Regions from separate parts of the Bradyrhizobium sp. 33ap4 genome, predicted to be linked through region 1. Evidence: predicted binding sites of a transcription regulator. Region 1 holds the regulator's gene; each other region holds the start of a gene.

Evidence for each region. The regulator PhoB, encoded in region 1, activates phosphate uptake and scavenging genes when phosphate is short. The targets are predictions, from matches to a motif close to TGTCATNNANCTGTCAT.
Region 2: the regulator PhoB is predicted to act here: its motif matches at 2,490-2,506, upstream of Q2M23_RS09195 (alkaline phosphatase).
Region 3: the regulator PhoB is predicted to act here: its motif matches at 3,642-3,658, upstream of ugpB (sn-glycerol-3-phosphate ABC transporter substrate-binding protein UgpB).
Region 4: the regulator PhoB is predicted to act here: its motif matches at 3,569-3,585, upstream of Q2M23_RS30845 (Orn/Lys/Arg decarboxylase N-terminal domain-containing protein).

The regions. Positions count from the first base shown of each region.
Region 1 covers NZ_JAUMTJ010000023.1:97,227-102,996, reverse strand. The annotation lists gene Q2M23_RS19455 (aspartate aminotransferase family protein) at 1-1,098, opposite strand, end outside; gene Q2M23_RS19450 (GcrA family cell cycle regulator) at 1,586-2,098, shown strand; gene phoB (phosphate regulon transcriptional regulator PhoB) at 2,394-3,104, opposite strand; gene phoU (phosphate signaling complex protein PhoU) at 3,250-3,966, opposite strand; gene pstB (phosphate ABC transporter ATP-binding protein PstB) at 4,073-4,891, opposite strand; gene pstA (phosphate ABC transporter permease PstA) at 4,888-5,733, opposite strand; gene pstC (phosphate ABC transporter permease subunit PstC) at 5,738-5,770, opposite strand, start outside.
Region 2 covers NZ_JAUMTJ010000009.1:56,428-62,197, reverse strand. The annotation lists gene argG (argininosuccinate synthase) at 1-1,233, shown strand, start outside; gene Q2M23_RS09205 (TetR/AcrR family transcriptional regulator) at 1,402-1,989, opposite strand; gene Q2M23_RS09200 (nuclear transport factor 2 family protein) at 2,086-2,451, shown strand; gene Q2M23_RS09195 (alkaline phosphatase) at 2,564-4,321, shown strand; gene Q2M23_RS09190 (OmpA family protein) at 4,620-5,770, opposite strand, start outside.
Region 3 covers NZ_JAUMTJ010000064.1:3,603-9,372, forward strand. The annotation lists gene Q2M23_RS35410 (sn-glycerol-3-phosphate import ATP-binding protein UgpC) at 1-383, opposite strand, end outside; gene ugpE (sn-glycerol-3-phosphate ABC transporter permease UgpE) at 383-1,231, opposite strand; gene ugpA (sn-glycerol-3-phosphate ABC transporter permease UgpA) at 1,231-2,112, opposite strand; gene ugpB (sn-glycerol-3-phosphate ABC transporter substrate-binding protein UgpB) at 2,270-3,586, opposite strand; gene Q2M23_RS35430 (CaiB/BaiF CoA-transferase family protein) at 3,877-5,082, opposite strand; gene Q2M23_RS35435 (organic hydroperoxide resistance protein) at 5,272-5,697, opposite strand.
Region 4 covers NZ_JAUMTJ010000048.1:57,583-63,352, reverse strand. The annotation lists gene Q2M23_RS30855 (dodecin) at 23-244, shown strand; gene Q2M23_RS30850 (GNAT family N-acetyltransferase) at 588-1,148, opposite strand; gene Q2M23_RS30845 (Orn/Lys/Arg decarboxylase N-terminal domain-containing protein) at 1,167-3,524, opposite strand; gene Q2M23_RS30840 (DJ-1/PfpI family protein) at 3,631-4,782, opposite strand; gene Q2M23_RS30835 (tetratricopeptide repeat protein) at 4,984-5,583, opposite strand.

The sequences.
Region 1 (5,770 bases):
CCGCACCACATTGTCGCCTGCGCCGACGGTGAGCAGCTTCTCGCTACGCAGCGCTGCGATCAGGTCGCCCGACGGCACCACGGCCTTGACGCCGATCAACAGCCCCTCGCCGCGTACCTCCGACAGCACGCCGGGATAGCGGTCGACGACGGAGGCGAGCTTCTGCTTGAGCAGCAGCGACATCTTCTGCACATGCTCGAAGAAGCCGGGTTTCAGCATGACGTCGAGCACGGCATTGGCGGCGGCGACCGCGAGCGGATTGCCGCCGAAGGTCGAGCCGTGCGAGCCGGGCGCCATGCCGGCCGCGGCCTGCGCGGTCGCCAGCACCGCGCCGATCGGGAAACCGCCCCCGAGCGCCTTGGCCAGCGACATCACGTCCGGCGTGACGCCGGTGCGCTTGTAGGCGAACAGCTCGCCGGTTCGGCCCATGCCGGTCTGCACCTCGTCGAAGGCGAGCAGCAGGCCGTGCTCGTCGCACAGCGCGCGCAGTGCCTTGAAGAACGCCTGCGGCGCCGAGCGCACGCCGCCCTCGCCCTGCACCGGCTCGATCAGGATGCCGGCGGTGTGCGGACCGATCGCCTTCTTCACCGCGTCGATGTCGCCATGCGGCACCTGGTCGAAGCCGTCCATCGGCGGGCCGAAGCCCTCGAGATATTTCGCCGAGCCGGTCGCCGCCAGCGTGCCCAGCGTGCGGCCGTGGAAGGCGCCCTCGAAGGTGATGATGCGGTAGCGCTCGCCATGGCCCTTGGAGAAGTGATAGTGGCGGACCAGCTTGATCACGCCCTCCATCGCTTCCGCGCCGGAATTGCAGAAGAACACGAAGTCGGCAAAGCTCTGCTCGCACAGCCGCGCGGCAAGCACCTCGCCGTCCGGGCTCTTGAACAGGTTCGACATGTGCCAGAGCTTGGTCGCCTGTTCCTGCAGCGCCTTGACGAGATGCGGATGCGCGTGCCCGAGCGCGTTGACCGCGACGCCCGAGGTGAAATCGAGATAGCGGTCGCCGTTGGTTGCGATCAGCCAGGCGCCCTCACCGCGCTCGAAACCGAGATCGACCCTGGCGAAGACGGGGAGCAGATGCGACGTGGCAGCGTTGGTCATGACGATCACTGACGGTTTTTAAGCCGACAATTGCCGCGCGCCTTGACGCCAGCGCAGCAACGGCCAGCTTCGGAAAACAAAACGGCCGCCTTTGCGGGCGGCACGTGGCGGGCATTCTATGCTGCGGTCGGTAAGTGTCAATCGCCACGAAGTGGCCTTCCTGCAATGCGAAACGAGCGCAATCCGGAGCATTCCGGTGCGGTGGAAAAGCCTCATCGCGATGCTTAACTGTGTGGGAACATGTGGACGCACGACCGCGGACTCTTGCGCCAGAGTCACGCCATATTGTAGCGTTTGGCCTGTCGGGTACGACATCTCGTGCGGCGGTACTGGACCCTCTAAGTAACCTTTGTGTCTCGCGTAAACGTTCGGGCGCAACACCGTGCCCGGCGAGGGCTAAGGGATTCTGGCCGCAGGGATTTTTGTCCAGATTGGCTCGCAGCGCCGCTCCAATGATTGGCCGGCGCTACGCGAAGGGAAGAATGCGATGACTGTATTGACCTGGTCCGACGATCGCGTCGAGCAGCTGAAGAAGCTCTGGGAGTCCGGCCTGTCGGCCAGCCAGATCGCGGCGGAACTTGGCAATGTGACGCGAAACGCCGTGATCGGCAAAGTGCATCGGCTCGGCCTCTCCGGCCGCGCCAAGGCACCCTCCACGGCCGCGCCGCGGCAGCGCAAGGCCCGCCCCGCCCAGCACATGATGCGGGTGGCGCGCCCGGTCTCGCGCGGCAACACCGCGCTGGCGCACGCCTTCGAGGCCGAGATGGAGCCCGATCCGATCTCCTACGACAATGTGGTGCCGATGAGCCAGCGGCTGTCGCTGCTCGAGCTCAACGAGGCCACCTGTCACTGGCCGGTCGGCGATCCCTCGAGCCCGGAATTCTTCTTCTGCGGCGGCAAAGCGCTCGGCGGCCTGCCCTATTGCGCGCATCACTCGCGCGTCGCCTACCAGCCCGCCGCCGATCGCCGCCGGCCGTCGGCGAAACCGCAGATCAAGTGAGCACTCGGGAAAACGACGGAAGACCTCAAAGACAAATCCCCGCGAAAGCGGGGATTTTTTTGTGTGACGCAGCCCGGATGGAGCCAACGGGGCGCTCGTTCGCGCGACCCGTCGGCTCCATCCGGGCTACCGCTACGTCACCGGCCTCGTCCCGGCGCAGGCCGGGACCCATAACCACGAATGGGTGTTGTTAGAAAGCCGTCTGGCCGCGTGCCGATTGCGCTGGCCGCGGCGTATGGGTCCCGGCTTTCGCCGGGACGACGCCGTGTTGCGGTTTATGAATGCCGCATGGCCGTTACGGCTGCGGCTCGGCCTTGGCAAAGCGGTCGTCGAGCGCGTAGCCGGCGCCGCGCACAGTGCGGATCGGATCCTGCTCGCGGCCCGGATTGAGCAGCTTGCGCAGGCGGCCGATATGCACGTCGACGGTGCGCTCATCGATGTAGATGTCGCGGCCCCAGACGCTGTCGAGCAATTGCTCGCGGCTGAACACGCGGCCGGGATGCTCGAGGAAGAATTCGAGCAGGCGATACTCGGTCGGCCCGAGATCGATCGGACGGCCCGAGCGCGCCACGCGGCGCTTCTCGCGGTCGAGCTCGATGTCGCCGTAGGTCAGCACGGTCGCAAGCCGCTCCGGGCTGGCGCGGCGCAACAGGCCCTTCACCCGCGCCAGCAGCTCCGGCACCGAGAACGGCTTGACGATGTAATCGTCCGCGCCGGTGGCAAGCCCGCGCACGCGCTCGCTTTCCTCGCCGCGCGCGGTCAGCATGATGATCGGAAGCTGCTTGGTCTCGGGCCGCGCCCGCAGGCGGCGGCACAGTTCGATGCCGGACAGGCCCGGCAGCATCCAGTCCAGCACCACGAGGTCGGGGACGCGCTCCTTCAGCCTTGTATCCGCATCGTCGCCGCGCCCCACCGTCTCGACATCGTAGCCTTCCGCATCGAGATTGTAGCGCAACAGCGTCGTCAGCGCTTCCTCGTCTTCGACTACCAGAATGCGTGCGCTCATCGGTTTAAGTTCTTTCTCTGTGGTGATCCGTTGCCCAGACGCAAACCGAAACGCTTACTTCCTTGAGCATAGTCCCCGCGGAAACGATTTGTCGCGAGGATCGTCCAGTTTCGCTCTTGCCGGTTCCGTGCTTGCCGATCATGCCTCAGTTGCCCGGCACCGTGGTGGCAAAAGTGGTCATGTCGCCCTTCGGGCGCTTGTCGGTGATCTGCTGGCCCTCGATCATGTAGAACACGGTCTCGGCGATATTGGTGGCGTGATCGCCGATCCGCTCGATGTTCTTGGCGCAGAACATCAGATGGATGCAGAACGAGATGTTGCGCGGATCTTCCATCATGTAGGTGAGCAGTTCGCGGAACAGCGAGGTGCAGATCGCATCGACCTCCTCGTCGCCCTTCCAGACGTTCATCGCCGCCGGCAGGTCGTGCGCGGCATAGGCGTCGAGCACCGACTTGACCTGCGACAGCACGAGGTCGGTCATGTGCTCGAGGCCGCGGATCAACTTCAGCGGCTGGAAATCGCTCTCCAGCGCCGCGACGCGCTTGCCCATGTTCTTGGCGAGGTCGCCGATCCGCTCGAGATCAGTGGCGACGCGCATCGCGCTGACGATCTCACGCAGGTCGATCGCCATCGGCTGGCGGCGCGCGATCGTCAGCACCGCGCGCTCTTCGATGTTGCGCTGCAGATTGTCGATCTCGATGTCGGCGGCGACCACGCGCTTGCCGAGCGCGACGTCGCGACGGATCAGCGCGTCGACCGACTCGGTGATCATTCGTTCGACCAGGCCGCCCATCTCGGCGACCAGGCGGGTCAACTCCTGCAGGTCGCTGTCGAATGCCTTGGCGGTATGTTCAGAAGCCATCGCTTGTCTCCCTCAACCATGATCCCGGGGATCATGGCTTCGTGTCCTGAATTTTAGCATGACCTGATCGGAAAACCGGTTTCCACTTTTCCGGATCATGCGCCGGTCAACCGAACCGGCCGGTGATGTAGTCCTGGGTGCGCCGATCGCTCGGTGAGGTGAAGATCTTGTTGGTGTCGTCGAACTCGATCAGCTCGCCGAGATACATGAAGGCGGTCTTGTCGGAGACGCGCGCCGCCTGCTGCATGTTGTGGGTGACGATCGCGATCGTGTAGTCCTCGGAGAGTTCCTGGATCAGCTCCTCGACCTTGGCGGTCGAGATCGGGTCGAGCGCCGAGCACGGCTCGTCGAACAGGATCACCTCGGGGCGCACCGCCACGGTGCGTGCGATGCACAGGCGCTGCTGCTGGCCACCGGAGAGCGACAGGCCGGAGGCGTTCAGCTTGTCCTTGACCTCGTTCCACAGCGCGCCGCCGCGCAGCGCCTTCTCGACCCGGTCGTCCATCTCGGACTTCGAGATCTTCTCATAGAGGCGGATGCCGAAGGCGATGTTCTCGTAGATCGTCATCGGGAACGGCGTCGGCTTCTGGAACACCATGCCGACCCGCGCGCGCAGCAAGTTGAGGTCGAGCTTGGGGTCGAGAATGTTGGTCTGGTCCAGCATCAGCTGGCCGACCGCGCGCTGACCCGGATACAGGTCGTACATCCGGTTGAAAATGCGCAGCAGGGTCGACTTGCCGCAGCCGGACGGGCCGATGAACGCCGTGACGCGGTTGGTGCCGAGCGCCAGGTTGATGTTCTTCAGCGCGTGGTGCTCGCCGTAATAGAAGTTGAGGTTGCGCACCGTGACTTTCGGCGGCGCTTCCGGCAGCGGAACCTGGGGAATGTGGCCTGCGGCAGTCGTGGAGACGGAAAGCTCGGTCATTTTGCGGCCCTTTCGGCACCAAGGATACGCGCGCCGATATTCAACGCGAGCACGGTGAATGTGATGAGCAGCGCGCCGCTCCACGCCAGCTCTTTCCAGTAGGCGTAGGGGCTCTGCACGAAGTTGTTGATGGTCACTGGCAGGTTGGCCATCGTCTTGGTCAGATCCAGGCTGAAGAACTGGTTCGACAGCGCGGTGAACAGCAGCGGCGCGGTCTCGCCGGCGACGCGGGCGGTCGCCAGCAGCACACCGGTGATCAGACCCGATCGCGCGGCACGATAAGCGATCCGCTTGATCACCAGCGAACGCGGCAGGCCGAGCGCGGAGGCGGCCTCGCGCAGCGGATTGGGCACCAAGAGCAGCATGTCCTCGGTGGTGCGCAGCACGACCGGGATCACGATCACCGCGAGCGCAAGGCTGCCTGCGATCGCCGAGAAGCCGCGCATCGGCACCACCACCGCACCATAGATGAACAGGCCGATGATGATCGAGGGCGCGCTGAGCAGGATGTCGTTGATGAAGCGGATCACCGAGGTCAGCTTGTCGTGCTTGCCGTATTCGGCGAGGTAGGTGCCGGCGAACAGGCCAAGCGGCGCGCCGATGCCGACGCCGATCACGGTCATGATGACCGAGCCGACGATGGCGTTGAGCAAGCCGCCTTCGGTCGAGCCGGGCGGCGGCGTGTTCTGGGTGAACAGCTGCACGCTGAGGCCGGCAAGGCCGTTATAAAGCAGCGTGATCAGGATCAGCGCCAGCCAGGTAACGCCGAACAGCGCCGCGCCGACACAGAGTGCGCGGATGACGATGTCGCTGCGGCGGCGGGATTTGTAGATCGGGTTCATGGCGTTACTTCCCCGCCTTCTTTTCAAGCCGCATCAG
Region 2 (5,770 bases), on a different contig from region 1:
GCCAAGGTCTTCGCCTATACCGCCAATCTCGGCCAGCCCGACGAGGCCGACTACGACGCGATCCCGCGCAAGGCGGTGGATTTCGGCGCCGAGAAGGCCCGCCTCGTCGATTGCCGCACCCAGCTGGTCCATGAGGGCATCGCCGCGATCCAGTCCGGCGCGTTCCACATCTCGACCGGCGGCATCACCTATTTCAACACCACGCCGCTCGGCCGCGCGGTGACCGGCACGATGCTGGTCGCGGCGATGCAGGAGGACGGCGTCAACATCTGGGGCGACGGCTCGACCTTCAAGGGCAACGACATCGAGCGCTTCTATCGCTACGGCCTGCTGACCAACCCGAGCCTGCGCATCTACAAGCCCTGGCTCGACCAGCAGTTCATCGACGAGCTCGGCGGCCGCGCCGAGATGTCGGCGTTCATGACCGCGCAAGGCTTCGCCTACAAGATGAGCGCGGAGAAGGCCTATTCGACCGACAGCAATCTGCTCGGCGCGACGCATGAGGCCAAGGATCTCGAGAGCCTTGCGAGCGGCATCACCATCGTCAACCCGATCATGGGCGTGCCGTTCTGGCGCGCCGATTGCGACGTCAAGGCCGAGAAGGTCGTGGTGCGCTTCGAGGAGGGGCAGCCGGTCGCGCTGAACGGCAAGACGTTTGCAGATCCGGTCGCGCTGTTCCTCGAGGCCAATGCGATCGGCGGCCGCCACGGCCTCGGCATGAGTGACCAGATCGAGAACCGCATCATCGAAGCGAAGAGCCGCGGCATCTATGAGGCGCCCGGCATGGCACTCTTGCACATCGCCTATGAGCGCCTCGTCACCGGCATCCACAACGAGGATACGATCGAGCAGTACCGCATCAGCGGCATGCGGCTCGGCCGCTTGCTCTATCAGGGCCGCTGGTTCGATTCGCAGGCCTTGATGCTGCGCGAGACCGCGCAGCGCTGGGTGGCGCGTGCCGTCACCGGCGAGGTGACGCTCGAGCTGCGCCGCGGCAACGACTACTCGATATCAAACACCGAGAGCCCGAACCTCACCTACGCGCCGGAGCGGCTCAGCATGGAGAAGGTCGAGGGCGCCGCCTTCACGCCGGCCGACCGCATCGGCCAGCTGACGATGCGCAACCTCGACATTGCTGACACCCGCGCCAAGCTCGGCCTGTACAACAAGACCGGCCTCATCTCGAGCGGCGAAGGCTCGCAGATCTTCCAGCTCGAGAACGACAAGGACTGAGGCGGCACCCTCTCGCCTTGTCGTCCCGGGCAAGCGAAGCGCGACCCGGGACCCATAACCACCGGCCATGGTTATGAAGCACGCTGGTGCTCCAGCGCGCTTCCACGGCTCCTCCCTGTGGTTATGGGTCCCGGCCTTCGCCGGGACGACGTGGGGAGAGAGGCCTGCCTACTTCACCCTGAGCGCATCGAGCAGCGAGCGGAACGCGCGCGCGTAATCGGTGCCGGTCTTGCCGATATCCGGCCCCGCGGAGACCGCAACCGCGGCTTCCGTCACCGCGCCGAGCAGCAGCCGCGCCAGCGGCTCGATCGGCTGCCTGGCGATCACGCCGGCATCCATCGCGGCAGCCAGCGCGCGCGGAAACTTGCCGCCGAAATGCTTGGCGTCGATCTCGCGCCAGCGTTCCCAGCCGAGCACGGCGGGGCCGTCGCGCAAGATGATCTGGCCGGTCGGGCCTTTCGAGCACGCCGCGAAATAGCCCTGCGTGCCCGCCGCCATCGCCGCCAGCGGATCGTTCTCGGCGCGCGAGATGCGGTCGAGATCGGCAACAAGGTCGATCGACACCTGCTCGAACACCGCCTCGAACACCGCCTCCTTGGTCGCGAAGTGATGATAGACCGCGCCCTTGGCGACACGCGCGCCGGCGGCGATGTCGTCCATCGTCGCAGCGGCGAAGCCGCGCTCGCCAAAAATGCGCCGCGCCGCCTTGACGATGGCGGCTCTGGTTTTCTCGCGCCGTTCGGCCTGGGTTGCCATCATCCATCTCTAGCCCAGGTTCCGTAGTCGCGCCAGTTGACTTACCGACTCTTGGTCGATAAATACCGACTATCAGTCGGTAAATGGAGAGTGCTTATGCCTTCGCTCAAGACGTTGCAAGCCTTCGCCGACACGGTCGAGTCCAACGACCATGTCGGCGCGATCAGGAACTTCTACGCGGTCGATGCCCGCACCCAGGAGAATGACGGCGAGTGGCGGGTCGGCCGTGAGGCGCTGGCGGCGCGCGAGGCGGCGGTGCTGGCGGCGGTCGCCGGCGTCAAGACCACGCGGCTCGGGCCGCTCCTGCTCGACGGCGATCATTCGGCGATCTGCTGGCGCTTCGAATTCACCGGCAAGGACGGCAAGGTCCGCAGCATGGAGGAGGTCGCCTGGCAGACCTGGCGCGGCGATGAACTCGTCGAAGAGCGCTTCTTCTACGATCCGCAGCAGATGGCGCGCTGAAATCGCGCCGGCCCTTGCGGCAATACGCCCCGGCGCCGCCTCATTGCGCCGTCATCCGCCGCCACTAGCCTCCGCCCCGATGCGCATGATGCGCAAGGGCGGAGCATCGATCATGATCAAGCGAGTTGCCGGCGTGGCCGTCACGCTGGTGTTGTCGGCAGCGCCGGCGTTCGCCCAGACGATCTATCCGATCGATCGCGCCGATATCCTCGTCGGCGCCAAATTCGACTTCAAGGTCGACCTTCCGGAATTGGTCGATCAAGCAAAGCTCAAGGTCACGCTGAACGGCGCGGACTATGCCGCGGTGTTCGGCCAGGGCGGCACATTCACCGCGCACGAGGCCGGCCGGGAGCAGTCGGCGTTGTTGCTGCGCGATGTCTCGCTCGTCAAGCCTGGGCAGGTCGCCGTCGAAGTCAGTGACGGCACGCAGAGCCGGACCGTGAGCTGGACCGTCTACGACACCGGGGCACGCAAGGCCAGGAACGTGATCCTGTTCATCGGCGACGGGATGTCGCCGTCGCATCGCGTCGCCGCGCGAATCCTCTCCAAGGGAATCGCGGAGGGCAAGAGCCGCGGCAAGCTCGCGATCGACGACATGCCGCATATGGCGCTGGTCGCGACCGCCGGCTCGGACTCGATCATCACCGATTCGGCGAATGCCGCGAGCGCCTACGCCACCGGCCACAAGGCCGCGGTCAATGCGCTCGGCGTCTACGCCGATCGCACGCCCGATCCGCTTGACGATCCGAGGGTCGAGACCATCGCGAGTCTTGCCAAGCGGCGGGCGGGCCTCGCGGTCGGCATCGTCACCAACACCGAGGTCGAGGACGCGACCCCGGCGGCGATGGTTGCGCATACCCGCCGCCGCGCCGCCTATGACGCGATCGTCGCGCAATATTTCGACGCGAAGCCCGACGTGCTGATGGGCGGCGGCTCCGCGAACTTCCTGCCGCAATCCGGGTCCGGATCGAAACGCAAGGACGATGTCGACTATCTCGCGCGCTTCCGCGACGCCGGCTATCCGGTCGCGACGACCGCAGGCGAACTCGCCACGCTCGCGGCCAAACCGGACACCCGCCAACTGCTCGGCCTGTTCGCCGCCGGCAACATGGACGGCGCGCTCGACCGCAAATTCCTCAAGGGAGGCGGCGTCAGGAAATTCCCCGAACAGCCGGACCTGACCGAGCAGGTCCAGGCCGCGCTCACGGTGCTGTCGAAGCACGAGGCCGGTTTCTTCCTGATGGTCGAGTCCGGCCTGATCGACAAATACGCCCATCTGCTCGACATGGAGCGCGCGGTCTACGACACCATCATGCTCGACAACGCGGTGCGGCTCGCAAAGGACTGGGCGAAAGCGCGCAACGACGACACGCTGATCCTGGTCGTGGCCGACCACAACCATCCGAACAGCCTGGTCGGCACCATCAATGACGACATGGTGGCGACACCCAACGTGCCGCTGCGCGAGCGCGTCGGCGTCTACGAGAAAGCCGGGTTTCCGAATTATCCGGCGCCGGACGCCGAAGGTTATCCGTCAAGGGTCGATGTCAGCCGGCGCCTTGCGATCTTCTCGGCCAGCCTGCCGGATCACTACGAGACGTTCCGCCCGAAGCTCGACGATCCGAACGAGCCGACCGTGAGGGGCGACCAGCCCGACACGTTCAAGGCCAATGACAAGTACAAGGATGTCCCCGGCGTCGTGCTGCGGTTCGGCAATCTGCCGGCGATGATCGGCGCCAGCGTGCATTCCGGCGAGGATGTCATCCTCACTGCGACCGGGCCGGGCAGCGAGCGCGTCCACGGCTCGATGGACAACACCGAAGTGTTCCGCGTGATGGTCGAGGCGCTGGGGCTGGGTGCGGGCAAGTAACGGATGATGAGATTGAGACGAGGCATGCCCGCTGTACCCCTCCCGCTTGCGGGGGTCGAGATGAACAAAGTTTGCTGTTGGAGGGTTGGTGTGAGCGGCGAGGCTTCTCCGACCTCCCCCTGAAAAGGGGAGGTCGCTTTGCTCGCGAGAGCAAAGCGGGTGGGGATCTGCTCTCTCCGTAGACACCGTCACCTGCGGCTGACCCCCATCCCGACCTTCCCCCTTTCAGGGGGAAGGAGAACAAACAAAAATGGCCGGGATCGCTCCCGGCCATTTCGTATCGTGATGTCGCGCCGGCTCAGCGCGGCGGCGCGGCCGAGGCGGTGCCGCCGTTGAGCAGCGGGGTGATGCGGCGGACGGTGACGCGCCGGTTGATGCGGCTCGGTCCGTCGGTCTGCTCCTTCGGATATTGAGAGCCATAGCCCTGCGAGGTCAGGTTCTCAGCCGGCACACCGAACTGCTGCGTCAAGAGCTCGGCGGCGGATTGCGCACGGCGGTCCGACAGTGACAGATTGTCGGTGTCGTTGCCGGTCGCATCCGTGTGGCCCTCGATCAGGAACACCTCGCGCGGGTTGCGCTGGATGGCTCGGTTGAGGCCGTCGGCGATCACCTGCAGCCTCGCCGCCTGGTCCGGTGGGATGGTCCACGATCCGGAGTCGAAGTTGATCGTGTTGACGTCGATGCTCGGCATCTGCATGCGGACATTGGGGCTGTAGCGGATCTCGTCCAGCGAGTAGCGCCGTTCGATCCGCTGCACCGGCGGTGCCTCCATGGTCTCGTAGATCACGTCGGGCGACGCGTCCTGCGCGTCGACGATGTAGCGATCGTAGGGAATGTTGACCACGGGCGGCGGGGCGTCGACATAGAAACCACCGACTGCGCGCGGATCGCGATAGCTGTTGTCGATGATGACGACCTCGCGGCCGCCAGTATCCCTGCGGATTCGGCGCAACATCTGGCCGTCGGAGCCGACCACGGTGATGATCTCGCTGCCGTCGGGACGAACCACGACCGTCCGCGTCTCGCCGCCGATCGTCTCGGTGCGGATGTCGCGCGCGCCATAGCGGAAGCGATAGACGTCGTCGCCGCGCACATAGGCCTGGCCGCCGGGATCGCGGATGATGACGCGGTCCGGCTCGGTGTAGATGGTGCGGCCGCCTTCGACCACCTCCTGGCGCTGGCTGTGCAGGTCGGCGATGCTGCCGCCGATGATGGCGCCGGCGACCACGCCGGCACCGACGGCGGCACCGATCGCGAGCGGCTTGATGTTGTCATGGCGCGGTGGCGGCGGCAGCGGCGCTGCGACGGCAGGCGCGGCGCGGAAGGCGGGCGCAACCGTCGGCGGCGCATATTGCGCGCGGCCGGGCGGCGGCGTTGCGGCGGCCGAGCCGGGGACGACCGATGGCGCGGGCGCGCCCATCGCGGCGCCCTGGGCCGGCGATACGCCGG
Region 3 (5,770 bases), on a different contig from region 1:
AGCATCGGCGAGAGCTCGAGGACGCGCGCGGCTTCCTCGACGCGGGTCTTGATCTCGGCCTCGGCCATGCCGCGGTTGCGCAGGCCGTAGGCCATGTTGTTGTAGACGCTCATATGCGGATAGAGCGCGTAGTTCTGGAACACCATCGCGATGTCGCGATCAGCAGGCTCGACCTGGTTCACGACGCGGCCGCCGATGTCGATCTCGCCGCCGGTGATGGTCTCGAGCCCCGCGACCATGCGGAGCAGCGTGGACTTGCCGCAGCCGGATGGGCCGACCAGCACGCAGAACTGGCCGTCGCCGACGTCGACATCGACACCCTTGATGGCCTCGAAGCCGCCGGGATAGGTCTTGCGGACGCTGCGCAGCGTGACGTTAGCCATTACTTTTCCGTCTCCACCAATCCGCGCACGAACAGTTTCTGCATCACGACGACGACGAACACCGGCGGCAGCATCGCGAGCAACGCGGTCGCCATCACAATCGGCCATTCGGTCAGCGCGTCCGTCGTCGTGATCATCTTGCGGATGCCGACCTGGATGGTCTGCATGTCGTCGCGCGTGGTGATCAACAGCGGCCAGAGGTACTGATTCCAGCCGAGGATGAAGAGGATCACGAACAGCGCGGCCATGTTGGTGCGCGACAGCGGCAGCAGCGTATCCCAGAAGAAGCGGAACGGGCCTGCGCCGTCGATCCGCGAAGCCTCCAGCAATTCATCCGGCACGGTCATGAAGAACTGGCGGAACAGCAGCGTCGCGGTGGCCGACGCAATCAGCGGCAGCGACAGGCCGGCATAGCTGTCGAGCAGATGCAGATCGGCGACGATCTTGTAGGTCGGATAGATGCGTACCTCGACCGGCAGCATCAACGTGATGAAGATGATCCAGAAGATCGCCATCCGGAACGGAAACCGGAAATACACGATCGCGTAGGCCGAGATGATCGAGATCGCGATTTTGCCGACCGCGATCAAGAGCGCCATGACCAGCGAGTTCAGCATCATGTGGAGCACCGGCTCGCGGGTCGAGCCGCTCGTGCCGACAAACAGCGTCTGGTAGTAGGTCTGGAGGAAATGGCCGCCGGGCAGCAGCGACATCTGGCCGTTGGCGATCACGGCGTTGTCCTGGGTCGAGGCGACCAGCGCGAGATAGACCGGGAAGGCGACGATCGCGATCCCGATCCACAGGATGGCGTGAGCCAGATAGCGCTGGAAGCCTTCCGCCTCGACCATCAGTAGGTCACCTTGCGTTCGACGAAGCGGAACTGGATCGCCGTCAGCATGACGACGATGACCATCAGGATGACCGACTGCGCCGCCGACGAGCCGAGATTGCCGCCGAGCAGGCCGTCCGTATAGACCTTGTAAACCAGCGTCTCGGTCGCCTTGCCGGGACCGCCGCGGGTCATGGTGTCGATGATGCCGAAAGTGTCGAAGAAGGCGTAGACGATGTTGATGACCAAGAGGAAGAAGATGGTCGGCGACAGCAGCGGGAAGATCACGGTCCAGAACCGCCGCATCGGCCGGGCGCCGTCGATCGCGGCGGCCTCGATCACGCTTTTCGGGATGCTCTGCAGCCCGGCGAGGAAGAACAGGAAATTGTAGGAGATCTGCTTCCAGGCCGCGGCGAGGATGATCAGGGCCGCCGCCTGATCGCCGTCGAGCAGCGGATTCCAGTCGATGCCCATGGCGCGCAGATAGCGCGACAGCACGCCGAGCGAGGGGTGCAGCATGAACACCCAGAGTACGCCAACCACCGGCGGGGCCACCGCATAGGGCCAGATCAGCAGCGTGCGATACAGCGTCGAGCCGCGCAGCGGCCTGTCAGCCATCACCGCGAGCAGCAGCGCGAAGGACAGCGATGAGACCGCGATCGCGAACGAGAACACGAAGGTCCGGACGATCGCCGCGAAATAGGCCGGGTCCTTGAACAGCTCGAGATAGTTCTCGAACCAGACGAAGCTGGTGGAGAGGCCGAAGGCGTCCTGCAGCAGGAAGGACTGGATCACCGCCTGCAGGGCCGGCCAGTAGAAAAAGATCAGGACGATCGCGAGTTGCGGGGCAACCAGCGCGTAAGGCAACAGCTTTGACTGGAAAATCGCTTGCTTTTGCATGGGCTCGGAAGAAGGGCAGGCCGCGGATGCGGCCCGCCGGTTGATCGCCCTAAAGCGCGATGAGATGAGGTTGGATCGTCATCGCGCCTTAGCTTGTCGTCTGGGCATGGTGGAAAACCGCTTCGCGCTTGTCCGGTTCATGCCCGAAGGCATCATGTCAGCGGACGGCGGTCTTTTCAAACTGCCGCAGCATCTGGTTGCCGCGCTCGACGGCGGCGTCCAGCGCCTGCTTGGCGGTCTTCTTGCCGGCCAGCGCCTGCTCGATCTCCTCCGACCACATGTCGCGCAGCTGCACCATGTTGCCGAGGCGCAGACCGCGGGAATTCGCGGTCGGCTCCTTGTTGGTGAGCTCGAGCAGCGGGGTCTCGAGATAGGGCTGGTCGTTGTAGAAGCCTTCTTCCTTGGCCTTGGCATAGGCGGCCTTGGTGATCGGCAGATAGCCCGAGGCCTTGTGGATCCAGACCTGGCGGTCGGTGTCCGAGAGGAAGGTCAGGAACCTGGCCACGCCCTTGTATTCCTCGGCCGACTTGCCGCCCATCACCCAGAGCGAGGCGCCGCCGATGATCGAGTTCTGCGGCGCGCCCTTGGCGTCGGGATAATACGGCATCGGCGCCGCGGTGAAGTTGAACTTGGCCTGCGCCTTGACGTTGCCGAAGAAGGCCGACGAGGTCAGGTAGATCGGGCATTCGCCCGAGGTGAAGCGGCCTTCGCCGGTGTTGGTGCGGCCGGCATAGTCGTAGGTCTTGTCCTTCTGCAGCTCGACGAGGCTCTCGAGATGCTTGACCTGCAGCGGGCCGTTGAATTCGAGCACGGTGTCGAAGCCGTCGAGGCCATTGGCCTTGCTGGCGAGCGGCACATTGTGCCAGGCCGAGAGCTGTTCGAGATTGACCCAGGTGACCCACGAGCCGGAGAAGCCGCAGGTGTTATAGCCGGCTGCCTTCAGCTTCTTGGCGTCGTCGAACACTTGCGGCCAGGTCTTCGGAATCTCCGCGATGTTGGCCTTCTTCAGCGCATCGAGATTGATCCACATCACCGTCGACGACGAGTTGAAGGGGAACGACAGCATCTCGCCCTTGGAGGTCGAGTAGTAGCCGGTGATCGCGGGCAGATAGACGCCCGGATCGAACTTCTCGCCGGCGTCGGCCATCAGCTTGTAGACCGGTTTGACGGCGCCGGTGGCGGCCATCATCGTCGCGGTGCCGACCTCGAACACCTGCATGATATGCGGCGCGTTGCCGGCGCGGAACGCGGCGATGCCGGCGTTCATGGTGTCGGCGTAGCCGCCCTTGTAGGTCGGGATCACCTTGTAGTCGGATTGCGAGGCGTTGAAGTCGTTGGCCAGCTTGACGATGACGTCGTTGTTGGCGCCGGTCATCGCGTGCCACCACTGGATCTCGGTCACCGCGAACGCGGGCGACGCGAATGCAAGCGCGGCAGCGGCTGCCGCGGCAGCGCCTAGTCGTCGAAAGAACATCAAAACCCCTCCCAATTGGAACATCATCTTTCGTTGCGCGCGTTATCAGCGCCGGATGACGTTCAAATGACCGTATAAACGAAAGTCATGGTAGGGGGGAAGCCGAAGCGAAGGGAAGCGGTAAAAAAGGCGAAGACCGCAGCCGGCTCCGTGCGGTGCAGCGCCAAACGCGACGTTGCACCGCAGTGTTGATGCGTCGGCCGGTTCGATACGGGCCGACGCTCCAGCTTTGTCCTGACGCGAACCGGTGCGCATCCCGCATCGCGTGCGGGACAGGCTCGAAAACGCCTTTAGCGCTTGCGCTGGGGACCGCAGACCACGCCCTTCTCAACCAGGCCGTTGATCTCGTCCTTCGAGTAGCCGAACTCGCCGAGCACTTCCGCGGCGTGCTGGCTGAACTTCGGCGGCGTCCGGCGCAGGTTCGGCTTGGTGCGTTCGAGGCGGATCGGCGAGGCGACGCCCTTGTACCAATCCTTCTCGATGACGTCGCCGCGATGAATGGTGTGCGGGTTGGTCAGCGCCTGGTCGATCTTCTGCACCGGGCCAGCCGGCAGGCCGGCGGCGAGCAGCCGGTTGCACAGCTGCTCGGCCTCGTGCTGGCTGAACACCGCGGCCAGCTCGACGCGGAGCGCATCGCGGTTGGCGATGCGCTCCTTGTTGCGGGCAAAGCGCGGGTCGGTGCCGAGCTCGGGCTTGCCGATCTCCTTGGCGAGCTTGCGGAAGGTTCCGTCATTGCCGACGCCGATGAAGATGTTGTCGGTCTTGGTCGGGAAGATCGCGTACGGAACGAGGTTGGGATGCTCGTTGCCGGTGAGCGACGGCGGCTTGCCGTGCATGAAGTAGTTCGCGGTGTGCGGATGCATGATCGCGAGCCCGGTCTCGTACAGCGTCGTCTCGATGAACTGGCCGAGCCCCGAGCGCTGCCGCTCCGACAGCGCCATCAGGATGCCGATCGTGGCGTAGAGCCCGGTGGTGATGTCGACCAGCGGCACGCCGATCCGCATCGGGCCGCTCTCCGGCGAGCCGGTCGCCGCGATCATGCCGGTCATCGCCTGGATGATCGCGTCATAGCCGGGATTGCCGCCGCGCGGGCCGTCGGCGCCGAAGCCGGAGATCCGGCAATGCACGAGGCGCGGAAATTTCGCGCGCAGCACGTCGTTGCCGATGCCCCATTTGTCGAGCGTGCCGGGCTTGAAATTCTCGATCAGCACGTCGGCGGTCTCGAGCATCTTCATCAGCACCGCGCGTCCGCCCTCGGAAGCGAGGTCGAGGCCGATCGAGCGCTTGTTGCGGTTGATGCCGACGAAATAGGCCGCGTCTTCTTCGTGGAAGGGAGGACCCCAGTCTCGCACCTCGTCGCCGGCGGGCGGCTCGACCTTGATCACGTCGGCGCCGTGGTCGGCGAGAATCTGGGTGCAATACGGACCGCCGAGCACGCGCGTCAGATCGATCACGCGCAGGCCGGTCATCGCGCCCGTAGCCGCTGGGGTATTCATGGAAGCAACCTTCGCTCAGTTGGGATCAGATAACGAGGGTCCCAGAGCTAACGGTCTTCAGCCGGGGCAGCAATGCTTCCGTCGGCGCAGGCCCATGCAGCAGGCGGCGCATGCGTTCGCCAAGCGAACCAGCCGCTGAAAGAGCAATGGTCCGCCACGTGTTGCGGCGGACCATTGCGTGATGTGGAATTAGACGACGCTCAGCTTGACGTCGACATTGCCACGGGTCGCGTTGGAATAGGGGCACACATGGTGGGCCTTCTCGACCAGCGCTTCGGCATCGTTGCGCGCAAGGCCGGGCAGCGACACCGCGAGCTCGACGGCGAGGCCGAAGCCGCCTTCCGAGCGCGGGCCGATGCCGACCGTCGAGGTCACCGAGGCGTCGGCGGGAACCTTGGGGCCGCCCTGCGAGGCCACGAACTTCATCGCGCCGATGAAGCAGGCGGCATAGCCGGCCGCGAACAGCTGCTCCGGATTGTTGCCGGCGCCGCCGCCGCCACCGAGCTCCTTCGGGGTCGTGAGCTTGACGTCGAGTGCGCCGTCGAGCGTCGCCGCATGGCCGTCGCGGCCGCCGGTTGCCTTGGCGCTGGTCTTGTAGAGCACGTTCACAGACATCGTGGTCTCCCTTGGTGGGTTGGGCTTGAATTCGATGACGCATGTATTGCACGCAAATAGATTGCGCACAATA
Region 4 (5,770 bases), on a different contig from region 1:
CGCATCCACAGAGGAGGTCGACATGCCCGCCACGCACGACAAGGATCACGTCTACAAAATCCTGGAACTGGTCGGATCATCGGACAAGAGCATCGAGGCGGCGATCGAGAACGCCGTGAGCCGCGCGTCAAAGACGATCCGGGAAATGAAGTGGTTCGAGGTGGTGCAGACGCGGGGCCATATCGAGGACGGCAAGATCCGGCACTATCAGGTGGCGCTGCGGGTCGGCTTTACGCTGGAGTAGGGCGTTCAGGTCGCTTGCGCCTTGCAGCCTGCAGGATTACTCGGGACCCATGGGTGCGATCGGCATCCGGCTTTCCCTGCGCCCTCTGTCATCAGAGCGGCGAAACGAAATGCAAAACTCGCGCTGCAGAGGCCGCGAGAATGCCGGTGTATGACTCACCGGCCGCGCAACACATTCGCTGTAGTCCCGGCCTAGTGCGCAATAGCGCACGGGGGGCCGGGACCCATAACCACCGAAGGTGATTATTGCGCGACGCTGGGGCCACAGCCTTCCTTGCCAATCCAATCCTGTGGTTATGGGTCCCGGCCTTCGCCGGGACGACGAATGGAAAGTGTCGTGCCCATCACCGTCGCGACAGCGGCGCGGGGGGCGGCGGGGCGGTGGCGCCGGCGGCGAGCGAGCGCTGCACCATCATGGTGTCGGACCAGCGGCCATAGCGATAGGCGACACCGGGCAAATGCCCGACGCGGGCGAAGCCGAAGCGGTCGTGCAGCGCGAGCGAGGCGGCGTTGTCGCTGTCGATGTAGCCGATCATCTGGCGGAAGCCGGCGGCGGCGCAGGTGTCGATTAACTCCTGCAGCAGCCGGCCGCCAACGCGCTGGCCGGTGAAGCGGTGATGCACATAGATCGAATGCTTCACCGTGTAGCGGTAGGCCGGACGCTTGCGAAACAGCACGACATAGGCATAGCCGACCACCTCGCTGTCGCAGATCGCGACGAGGTGGGGCAGGCGGGTGTTGCGCAGATTCTTGCGGCGGTCGCGCAGATCGTCGGGCTCCGGCGTGCCGCTGTCGTCGACGCTTTCCTCGACGCCGCGGCGGATGTGGTGGCGGTAGATCGACAGCATGGCGTCGACGTCGCTGTCGCGGGACGGGCGGACGGTGATCTTGTAATCATTCTCCATTGTGTTGCGTCCGTTCGCCTATTCGGACACGACATAGGTGTAGAAGCGGACGCGGCCGGAGTCGTCGATCTCCTTGTAGATGCCCTGGACCTCGACCTCGAAGCCCGGGAACGCATTGAAGCTCGCCTCGAACATCTTCAGGTAATCGATCATCGGCTTGCTGCGTTCCGACAGCCGCTCGCCGGGCACGATGGTGGCGATGCCGGGCGGGTAGACCACGAACGGCGTCGCGGCGACGCGGCCGAAGATCTGGTCGATCGGCAGATAGTCGACATCGTTGCGGATGAGATATTGTGCGGCCTGGCGCGGCGACATCGCGATCTCGGGCAGGTGCTCGGGCAGGAATTGCCTGGCCTGCAGCGTGCTGACGCCGCCGTCGCGGAAGAAGCGGTGCATGTCGCCGCAGAGGTCGCGCAGCCGCACCCCGGCATAGCGGCCCGGACGGCGGCGGTAGAATTCCGGGATGACGTCCTCGAGCAGCGCGTTGTCGTCGTGCAGCTTCTTGAAGGCGACGAGCCCGGAGACCAGCGTGCCGGCCTTGCTGGCCTCGACGCCGGGCGTCAGCAGGAACAGCAGGGAATTGAGGTCGTTCTTTTCGGCGACGATGCGGTTCTCCCGCAAATATTGCGCCACCACCGGTGCGGGGATGCCGTGATCGGCATAGGCGCCGGTGGCGTGATCGAAGCCCGGCGTCAGCAATGTGAGCTTGTTCGGGTCGGTCATGGCGAAGCCCGCGGTCAGTTCGGGAAAGCCGTGCCAGGTCTCGCCGGGACTGAGCTGCCAGTAGGACGGATTGGTCGCGAGCTGATCGGTCGAGATCGTCTCCCAGGCGACATTGTGCACGCCGTTCTCGCGCGCGACGTCGGGGATCTTCACGCGGTCCGGCACGAACGGCTCGAAGAACCAGCGCCGCTCGGGGCGCGTCTCCTTCTCCTCGAACTCGCGCTTCACGGCGCGGATCTTCTTGCGCAGCTCGATGCCGAGCCGGATCGTGTCGTCCCACAGGACTTCGCCGGAGCGGCCCTTCATCATCTGCGCGCCGACATCGAGCGAGGCGAACAGCGGGTAGAACGGCGAGGTCGAGGCGTGCTGCATGAAGCTTTCGTTGAAGCGGCGATGCTCGACCCGGCGCTTCTGGCCCTTGATGTGGCGGTCGCGGATGTGGATCTGCGAGGCCTGCGAGAAGCTCGCGAGCTGCTTGTGGGTCGATTGGGTCGCAATGATGCCGGGCGCCTCGGGGCCGAGATCGGACAGTCCCATGGCGAAGCGGCCGGCATAGATCGGGTGGAATTTCATGAAGCCGGCCCAGGCCTCGTCGAACAGGATGTAGTCGCAGAGATGGCCGATCCGCTTGAGGATCATCTCGGCCGAGTGGATGGTGCCGTCATAGGTGCACTGCTCGACCACGGCGACCCGGAACGGACGCTCCTTCTTCCAGGCGTTCTCGTCCTTGACCAGCGGGTGCTTGCGGATGTGGTCGCGCAGCGTGCCCTCGTCGAGCAGGTCCCAGCGCATCGGCCCGATCAGGCCGCAGGCGTTGCGCACCGTCGGCACGTAGACCGGGATGCCGCCGCCGATCAGCAGCGCGCCGTGATGCGCGGCCTTGTGGTTGTTGCGGTCGAACAGCACGAGGTCGCCGTCGGTGACCAGCGAGCCGAGCGCGACCTTGTTGGAGGTCGAGGTGCCGTTGAGCACGAAATAGGTTTTCTCGGCGCCGAAGATCCGGGCCGCCTCCTTCTGCGCCCGCAGCGCCGGCCCCTCATGGGTGAGGAGGTCGCCGAGGTCGAGCACGGAATTGTCGAGGTCGTCGCGGAACACGGCTTCGCCAAGGTGTTCGACGAACACCCGTCCGATTGGGCTGCGGCTGTAGAACACGCCGCCATTGTGGCCCGGGCAGGTCCAGAGCTGGTTGCCTTCCTCGGCATAGTCGACCAGCGCGCCGAAGAACGGCGTCTTCAAATTCTCGGCATATTGCTTCAGCCTGGAGATCAGGTTCTTGGCGATGAAGGGCGGGGTTTCCTCGGACAGGAACACGTAGCCGTCGATGAAATCGAGCACCTCGACCGGCAGGTCCTCGAACCGCTTGCGCCGGATCAACAGGATGATCGGGAAGTCGAGGCCGCGCCGGCGCATCAGGTTGATCAGCGCCGCGGTCTTGCCCTCAAGGCCCTTCTTGCCCCAATCGACCACCATGCAGCCGATCGCGGCGTCGGTCTGCACCGCGATCTCGGCATCTTCCAGCTTGCGGGCGCGAACCACCTCGAAGCCGGAGCGCTCGATCTCGGCGATGATCTGGTTGAAGCGGATGCCCTCGAGGTCGTCGGCCTCGAACACCGGCGCAGCGAACAGGAAGTTGAAGCGTTTGAAATAGTCCATGCGTGTCCCCGAACTGGTCCGGCGCTGACGTGTCGGCACAATTCATGACAGGCAGATGACAATGGGGCGGATGGAGGATCGAATACGTTGTTGGGGACGCAATCCCTCACTGCACGGCGTCAGCCCGTGGGTATTCGAGCTGCATGGCGACGAAGTCCGCCGTATCACGGCCATAGCGTGTTTCGATCCCGGCAAGCGCCCGGTCGAGCGCCTGCGCGGGCGGCGCGGTGCCGACCGCGGGCAGCAGACGATCTGCGGACCAATCCGGCGCCACGACTTGCGGATAAATACGCAGGCCGTTGCGGGTCGTCACCGCGTCGCCGGTCGCGGCGAACGTCACGGCATGCGATCGATAGGTGCGCGACCAGCTGTCGGCGACCAGCGCCAGCGAGACCTCGTCGACGCCGGGAGCCAGCGCGAGGCCGAGCTGTTCCCGGTTCCAGAACGCCAGCGTGTTCCGGATGGCGGTCAGCGCGAAGGGACGCGTGAACTTGAAGGCGTTGCTGTCATGCCGCGCGTCCCAGCCTGGCAGGCCGATCTCGCGCGCGACGGCCTCGGCCCTGGTACGGCCGGCGATCGCCTCGATCAGGGTCAGCGACATCGGCATCGACGCCGAAATCCCGGTCGTCGTCGCGACGCCGCGATCGACCACGATGCGGCGGTCGGCGACGTATTGGATGGCGGGATGTTTGCTGCGCCAGTTCTTCAGGTAAAACCAGTGCGTGGTGGCGCGCCTGCCGTCGAGCAGGCCGGTCGAGGCGAGCACCTTGGCGCCGGCGCAGACGGCGACGATCACGGCGCCTTTCTCCGCCTGCTGCCGGATCCATTGCATGACCGCCGGATCGTCGTCGGGGCTCATCGCCGGCACGATGACGTAGTCGGCGCCGTCGCCATGTGCGGCGTCGAATGCGGCGATGGTCGCATCAGGCTCGACCTTCAGCACCGGGAATAGCGCGACCGGACCGGGTCCCGTCGCCAGCGTGACGACATCGGCAACATCGGCGCGCTTGAGGATGCCGTAGGGCATCAGATAGTCGGTGGTCTCGGTCATGTCGTTGATGCCGAGCATCGCGATCAGGGGGCGCGACCGCTTCGGCGGCTTCAGCGCCGCGAGCGTTGCATCCTGCTCGGCCTTGGCGATCGGAGGCGGAACCCGGAACGCCGATGCGGCGGGCAGGGTGAAGAGCCAGATGCCGCCGATGATTGGAACCAGCGCGGCAACGGCGATGCCGCTCCACGCGAGAAGCCGCCAGGTCATGATGATCGATCTCAACGTATCCGCGTGCGTCGCCCGGCACGCAAGCTACTCGCCGGCCACGTCGACCAAAACGGCGAAATTCCCGCAAAAACGGACACGCGAACAAAGCGGCTCACAGGCATAGCCCGGACGAGCGACAGCGACATCCGGGGCCGGTCCTTCCCCGCATGTCGCTCCGCTCATGCGGGCTACGCGACGCGCTCAGTAGACGAGGTTCGTACCCGGCGGCTTTTCCAGTGCCGCCGCCAGCGTCCGATACTCTTCGCATTCGGTGCCACAGATCTCGGCGATCCGCTGCAGATGATACTGCGCCTGGTCGCGGTTTCCCTGTTCGATCTGCCACAGGCCGTAGTAGTTCCACGTCAGGACGTGGTTCGGATCGGCCTTGAGCGCACGTTCGTACCAGACTTGCGATTGCTTGTAGTCGCCGAGCTTGCGATAGGAATAGCCGATCAGGTTCGCGACGTTCGGCTGATCATCGCGGCCGAGTGCGTGCAACTGATCGATCGCGGCGGCGTAGTCGTTGCGTTCGTAGATTGTCGCATAGGCCGCGCGATAGCCGTCGCGGAATGCCGGGTCTTCGAAGCCGGACTGCTTGAAGGGCTTCTTGACCTTGTGCGTGGTCTTTCTGTCCTTCTGCTGGGGATAGGACGGCGCGGGAGTGCCGTAGCTCGACCCGTATGGGTCGCCACCACCACCGCCGCCGCCGCCACCTCCGCCAGCCGCGATGGCGGTCTGCGGTGGGAACAGAATGATCGGCGCTGTCAGGAATGCCGCAAGCATCATCGGTGACTTGATCATGTACGCCTCCCGATTTGACAAGGACAGTTATTGACCTGAAGCACTAACTCCCGATCGCGGGAGACATTCCGCGCGGTTTAAGAAATTGTTTGCCGAAGCGGCAATCGCACTGTCTCTTCGGGACGTCGCGCTTTCACGTGCACGCTGGCTGAGTGTTTCGTTCGCGCCATCGGACATCGGAGTCGAA